2 linked regions of the Hahella chejuensis KCTC 2396 genome follow. The protein of the gene in region 1 binds, or shares a complex with, the protein of each later gene. Links are inferred from orthologs where the notes say so. Each region holds a gene or a part of one and is shown on either strand. Other genes may lie near its edges.

Region 1 (3,294 bases):
TCAAGGCGGCGACTGGTTTAAAGAAATCAACACTCCCCATCAGGACTCCGCCTATCTCTATTATGTCCAGGGCCCCGGGAAAACCTATGCTGACCGCGCAGCGTTCGGCATGATCGCACAGATCATTTCGCCGGAATATTACAACGATATCCGCACAGAAGCGCAGATGGGCTATGTCGTGTTCGCCACACCTTATACGCTGCTGGATACACCGGCTCTGGCCTTTATCGTGCAGTCTCCGTCACACACGCCAAAGCAAATCCATACCGCCACCGAGGACTTTATCGCTCGTTTTGCGAAAGAGTTGCGTTTACTGCCCGAAGCGGAATTTGAGAAACACAAAGCCGCACTGAAGGCGCGCCTGATGGAGAAAGATCAAACCCTGGAGCAGCGCTCCGACCGATTCTGGACGGAAATTGACGTTGGCAATGAGCAGTTCGACACCCTGAACCAGATCGCCAGCGAAGTGGACAAGCTCAGCCTTGAACTGCTGGCGGACTACTTCGACAAGCAGTTTGTGACGGATAAGAGCGCGCTGCTGGTGGTCACTGACGGCGACAAAAACGGCGTACACTGGCGTCCTGGAAAAGCGGAGCCGTTGAAGGACAAAGAGAGCTGGCTCAACGCAAACAAGCTGTTTCCGCTTCGAGTCAAATACTGACAGGCTCTGCAGCGAAACTCGCTCCAATAAAAAAGACCCGCATCATGCGGGTCTTTTTCGTTACGCTATCCACTGGCAAGAGTCAGGCGCCGTGGCTATGGCGCTGTCCGGGATCAGAAGTCCATGGGAATAATGGACTCACCGTATAAGTGCAGATCCTGAAGAATGGACAACTGAAACGGCGTGATATCCGGGTTAGCGGCGAGCTGCTCCAGCTTCTTGAAATACGCCTGGAAGCTGATTGAGGCTCCGCTGGATTCCCCGGCTAAACGGTGATAGCGATACCGCTCCCACTTCTCCATTTCCTCTTCGTTCAACGTTCCGGGAAAGTTCCTGGCGCGATAACGGAACAGCATCTCCTGCAGCCGTGGATCTTCAAAAGGCAGCTCCAGCTCCCCCAGCACTTCCGGCGACTGCTCGTGAATGAAAGTCATCAGTTCACGGTCGTTGTTGCTGAAAAAGCCGCCGCTGTAGAGCATCAGGTCCGGATCGGTCTCGCTGTCGTCCATGGGTTCGTTGAACACTTCCGCCACCCGTTGCTGAATATTCTCCGCCTGACGCAACGCCTGCAGGTGCGATCTCAGCTTGTCGCCGTCCAGCTGAAAACCGCGCAATCTCTCCGGGTCCATGGTTTTGAGGATTTTGCTTTCAACCAGAATGGGGCATTTGTTCAGATGCACGACTTTCAGCGGGATACGTTCCGCGCCTTCCGGGAGGTCTTCATTCGACGTGAAGATGCGCTCTCGAATCTTCTCCACTGGCAAGTGCGTCCAGGTGGAGGGATCAGCGCGCAGATCATAGACGATCACGCCGTTGGGATTGGTTGGATGACGCGCAATGGGCGCCACCATGGCGCAGCAGCCTAAAGCCGCCGGAAATTTGGAAGACACATGAAACAGGGGTTTCATGCGTTCGATATCCACCAGCCCTTCCAGAACTTTCTTATTGCGATGGCCGAGCACGTAGTCATACAACTTGGGTTGCGCCGTCTTGATCAGACGCGCCACAGCGATGGTGGCGTACACATCAGACATAGCGTCATGCGCCGCCTCGTGGGTCACGCCATTGGCCTTGGTCAGCTCTTCCAGGCGAAAACTGGGGACGCCTTCTGCGTTCATGGGCCAGTTTATGCCGTCGGGCCGCATGGCGTAGGTAAGCCGCACCATATCGATGACGTCCCAGCGGGAATTGCCGTTGCGCCACTCCCGGCTGTATGGATCGTAGAAGTTGCGGTACAGCGTGTTGCGGGTGACTTCATCGTCGAAGCGGATGCTGTTGTAGCCGACCACACAGGTTCCCGGACGCGAGAACTGCTCATGGATCAGGCGGATAAATTCCGCTTCGCTCACGCCCTCGGACAGCGCCTTCTGTGGCGTGATGCCGGTGATCAGGCAGGCTTCCGGTTGCGGCAATACGTCTTCCGCCGGCATGCAATACATCACCAGCGGCTTTTCGATGGGGTTGAGATCCAAGTCCGTGCGCACGCCCGCAAACTGAGAAGGTCTGTCTCTGCGGGGATCTGCGCCCCAGGTCTCGAAATCGTACCAATAAAAGGTGTCAGCCATTTAACTACTCTGAGTCGTCAATCAGGCGCCCATGTTAGCCAATAGCGCCCCGTTCGTCATGTTGGATTCCCGGCCGATTGCTGGCACAGCATTTGAATAAGTTCTGAATATGTCAGGAATACGCGCTTTCCAATGCCGGAAACAACGCACTCAGAAATTACAAGGTAGCCGTCATGGGTTTAATTCGCACTTTATTTGAATATGGAAATCAGGCGTACGAAGGCCTGAAACAGCCCACCGCCGCCCAGCAGACAAAGGCCGACGCGGCCATGGACAATCTTCCTGAGCCAGGAACCGTGACCCTGTCGGGTCAGCAGCAGGAACAAAGCTCCCGTCCCCGGGTCATGATCAAAGAGTTCCAACAAGGAGTCGGGCAAGATACTGCCTTTGTGCAGCAGACGCTCAGGCAAAAGCTTGCCGAGTATGGCGTCACCAGCGTACGCGGACAGGTTCGCCTGGGACGCAGCGAAACCGGCGCGCTGGAAATTTCCGGCGCGATTCCGACAGAGGCCAAACAAAAGATTGAAGCGGATATCAATCGCAACCCGGATATCAAGCAAACATTCGTACGTCTGAGCAATCAGAAGCCCGCACTGGATTACGTGCAGAACGTCATGCGTCTGCAGAATGCCTATGGGGGCGACAACTCGCTATTCAGTTCGTTGCTTTCCTCCAACCCACAGAACAATTCCCTGCAGGACATCGTACAGCGCTTTCACAAAATGGGGTCCGCCGCCGCGGAGATGACCGCAAACTCCGGCTCCGCCTTCTCCATCTCCATCAGCTGATCACGTCAGCCGCCGGCGATACCGGCGGCGCATTCTCTCAGAAACTGGAAACGTCGCCCGCGCCTTCCCGCAAGATCACCGGCGCATCGTCGGTCAGGTCAACGACGGAGGTGGGCTCCATGCCGCAGAAACCGCCATCGATGATCAAGTCCACCGCATGCTCCAGCATCTGACGGATCTCATAGGGATCGGTCATCGGCATTTCTTCGCCGGGCATAATCAAGGTAGAGCTCATCAACGGAGCCCCTAACTCCTCCAACAACGCCTGCGCAATGCGGTT
Region 2 (3,311 bases), 1.2 Mb from region 1 along the record:
CCTCGCCATAGGCGTATATGGCTTGAGTCAGGCTGTGATGCAGGTGCCTTTTGGGGCGTTGTCCGATCGTTTTGGCCGCAAGAAGTTAATATTTATCGGTTTGGGTGTGTTCTGTCTTGGCAGCGTCGTTGCAGCATTAAGCGATAATATTTATGGCGTTATCTTTGGGCGCCTGTTGCAAGGAGCAGGGGCGATCGCCAGTGTTTTGATGGCGCTGCTCAGTGACCTGACGCAGGAAGAGAATCGCACCAAAGCCATGGCGTCCGTGGGGATGACGATTGGCTTGTCCTTCGCGTTGGCGCTGGTTTTAGGGCCGCTTATTTCAGGCTTCGCGGGATTGGCCGGGCTGTTTTGGGCGACGGCCTGTATGGCGTTGTCAGGAATGATTTTGTTGTATAAAGTGCCGACCCCGTTACAACAGCGGCGTAACTTGGAAACAATAGTGCTCCGCTCGGCGTTGAGAAATGTCTTCCAGCATAAAGAGTTAATGCGTCTGAACTGGGGAATATTCTCGCTCCACATGATTTTGACGGCGATGTTCGTCGCAATGCCGGTTACATTGGCGGATAAATTTAATATGGTTGCAGATCGGCACGGCTGGTTTTACTTGGCGGTGATGGGCGCAGCTTTTGTATTTATGATTCCGCTGATCATCATTGGTGAAAAGAAACGACTTCTGCGGCAGGTTTTCACTGGAGCGGTCTGGTTAATGGCGGTCGCACTCATGATTGTGATGAAAGGAGTGAACGACTTTATCGGGTTTACCCTGGCTGTGTTCGGCTTCTTCTTGGCTTTCAACTTCTTAGAAGCGACTTTACCTTCACTGGTCAGTAAAGTCGCCCCTGCCGGCATGCGAGGTACGGCAATGGGCGTGTACTCCAGCTCCCAGTTTTTCGGGGCCTTTCTAGGGGGCGTCCTAGGTGGACTGGCTTACCAGAAGTTTGGTTTGATGGGAGTGTATGGTCTTTGTACAGTGATGGCGGTAGTATGGGGCGGAGTGTCCCTGTTCATGCCTGATCCTCCCTATACAGCGAGTTATGTGCTGCCGTTGCAGCCGTTCAATGTGGACGCAGCGGATAAGATAGCGCAGGAACTGACGCAAATTCATGGTGTTGAAGACGTCACGTTGGTGATCGAAGAGCACTTGGCGTACTTGAAAATTGATAGACAGCGCTTTGATGAGAAAGCGCTGATAAATTACCCTCTCACCGCCCAGGTTGAGGGATAACGTTTGGAGAGCGATATGGCGCGTGGTGTAAATAAAGTAATTCTAATTGGTAATTTGGGTAGCGATCCGGAAACACGTTATACCCCCTCCGGCAGCGCGATTTCCAACCTGAGGTTGGCGACTGACGAGAGTTATAAAGACAAGCAGACGGGACAGCTGGTTCCCCGTACGGAATGGCACCGGGTTGTGCTGTTCGGTAAGTTGGCGGAGATCGCCGCTCAGTATCTGAGAAAAGGCTCCAAAGTATATATTGAAGGTCGTCTGCAAACCCGTAAGTGGCAGGATCAGTCTGGGCAGGATCGCTACAGCACTGAGATTGTTGTAGATATGCAAGGTCAGATGCAGATGCTCGACAGCCGCAGTGGCGGCGGTGGTATGGATAACTCGCAAGGTTACAATGACGGCTGGCAACAATCAGCTCCCTCCGGCGACAGTTACGGCAGCGCTCCAGCCGCTGCGCCCGCCGGTAATTATGGCGGCGCTTCTTCCAACAACAATTATGGCGGAGCCCCTAACAATAACTTCGGCGCGTCAAGCGGTGGTTACTCCGCTCCGAATCAGGCGCAACAACGCCCGCAACAGCCTCAGCAACCTAAGCCGCCCATGCCAGAGCCGATGGACGACTTTGACGACGACATTCCTTTTTGATTCGGAAGCTAAAGAATATTTAAGGCGTAGCGCTGTGACAGCCTGACTTGAAAGCCCCATTATCTCGGGGCTTTTTTGTTTTTACGTTTCGGGTGAGGAGAATAAGGGCCATGAAAATCGCAGTTTTATTCGGCGGCACGAGTGAAGAGCGGGATGTCTCTATCGCCAGCGCCGCGCAAATTATTCCGGCGCTGCGTAGTCTGGGGCATGAGGTGTTTTCCGTGGATACGGCCACTGGACAACTGTCTGGGACGGATGAAATGCGTCTTCTGCAAGCGGGTGTGGCGCCGGAGCCGCCGTCGACGTCGGTTATCGCCGATGTGCGAGGTCGCGCTATCGCCTTGTCTGCGGAGGCTTTTAATATCCGTGACGTTGATGTTGTTTTTCTGGCGTTGCATGGCGGCGCAGGAGAAGACGGACGGATTCAGGCAATGTTGGATCTGGCTGGTCTGGCGTATACCGGCAGTAATCATATTGCGAGTGCGGTGGCCATGGACAAAGACCTGAGTAAGCAACTGTTCCGCGCCGCCGGCGTACCCACGCCGGATTGGTTGATGGCGCCAGCGAGCAGTGATGAAGTGGCGCAAAAGTTAGGTTGGCCAGTGGTCGTCAAACCCAGCAAGCAAGGTTCCACGGTTGGTTTAAGCGTGGTGCGGGAAGCGTCGGAGTTGGCGAAGGCGATTGAGCTTGCGATGAATTACGACGATGAAGTCATGATTGAGAAGTTCATCCCTGGACGAGAATTCACTGTCGGAATATTAGATGGGCGGGCGTTGCTAGTAGGCGAAATCATCGTTCCTAACGAGATATTTGATTACCACGCCAAGTATCAGGTGGGCGCCGCCAGCGAAATATTTCCGGCGAATATTTCTGAGACTGACGCCGCCGCTATGCAGGAGATCGCATTGCGTGCGCATGCCGCGCTGAAGTTGGGCGTGTACAGCCGAATCGATTTCCGTGTGGAGGATAACGGCGCAGTATGGTGTCTGGAAGGTAATTCGTTGCCGGGGATGACTGCGAACAGTCTATTGCCGCAAGCGGCGAGGGCCGCCGGTATTGAATTTCCCGAACTTCTGGAGCGGATCTGCCGTGGCGCTGTAACTTGAGCGCCTCGTTTCTGCCTGTAGGTTAGTGATTGGAAGGCGACGGAGGGCCTTTGGTAGGGGACATGCGCCCAAATCAATCGTTATATTGTGCCATAATGCTGGGGCCAGGCCGTTAAGACATAACGGCGTATAAAAAAACTAACAGCAGAAACAAGGGAGTAGGATATGACTACAATATTGGATATCGCAAAAAAGGACTTTGAGACCGGCACGGAATATCAAGTCGAGTTGATCACTAAAGAGGGCTCCAAAAATGGCAAGCCTTCGCCCTGTTTGGAAGTATGGGAGAGAGCAAGAGGCACTCGAACGATTCTGGGGCGAATCTTTCA

The links.
Region 2: the proteins of sbcB (region 1) and ssb are in contact, whole or in part, in a crystal structure (PDB 3C94), measured with the Escherichia coli proteins. The link is inferred for Hahella chejuensis KCTC 2396 from one-to-one orthologs.

The regions. Positions count from the first base shown.
Region 1 is NC_007645.1:5,143,947-5,147,240, forward strand. What follows is about bases 1-2,974. They hold sbcB (exodeoxyribonuclease I), read right to left. Parts: upstream 2,227-2,974; coding sequence 775-2,226; downstream 1-774. Other genes in these bases: HCH_RS22460 (insulinase family protein), read left to right, coding at 1-661; HCH_RS22470 (hypothetical protein), read left to right, coding at 2,400-2,974. Also shown: more of HCH_RS22470, read left to right, coding at 2,975-3,014; HCH_RS22475 (L-threonylcarbamoyladenylate synthase), read right to left, coding at 3,052-3,294. UniProt on the Escherichia coli protein: Degrades single-stranded DNA (ssDNA) in a highly processive manner.
Region 2 is NC_007645.1:6,325,345-6,328,655, reverse strand. What follows is about bases 69-3,059. They hold ssb (single-stranded DNA-binding protein), read left to right. Parts: upstream 69-1,243; coding sequence 1,244-1,876; downstream 1,877-3,059. Other genes in these bases: HCH_RS27815 (D-alanine--D-alanine ligase family protein), read left to right, coding at 1,987-2,982; HCH_RS27825 (MFS transporter), read left to right, coding at 69-1,228. Also shown: more of HCH_RS27825, read left to right, coding at 1-68; HCH_RS27810 (hypothetical protein), read left to right, coding at 3,148-3,311. UniProt on the Escherichia coli protein: Plays an important role in DNA replication, recombination and repair. Binds to ssDNA and to an array of partner proteins to recruit them to their sites of action during DNA metabolism. Acts as a sliding platform that migrates on DNA via reptation.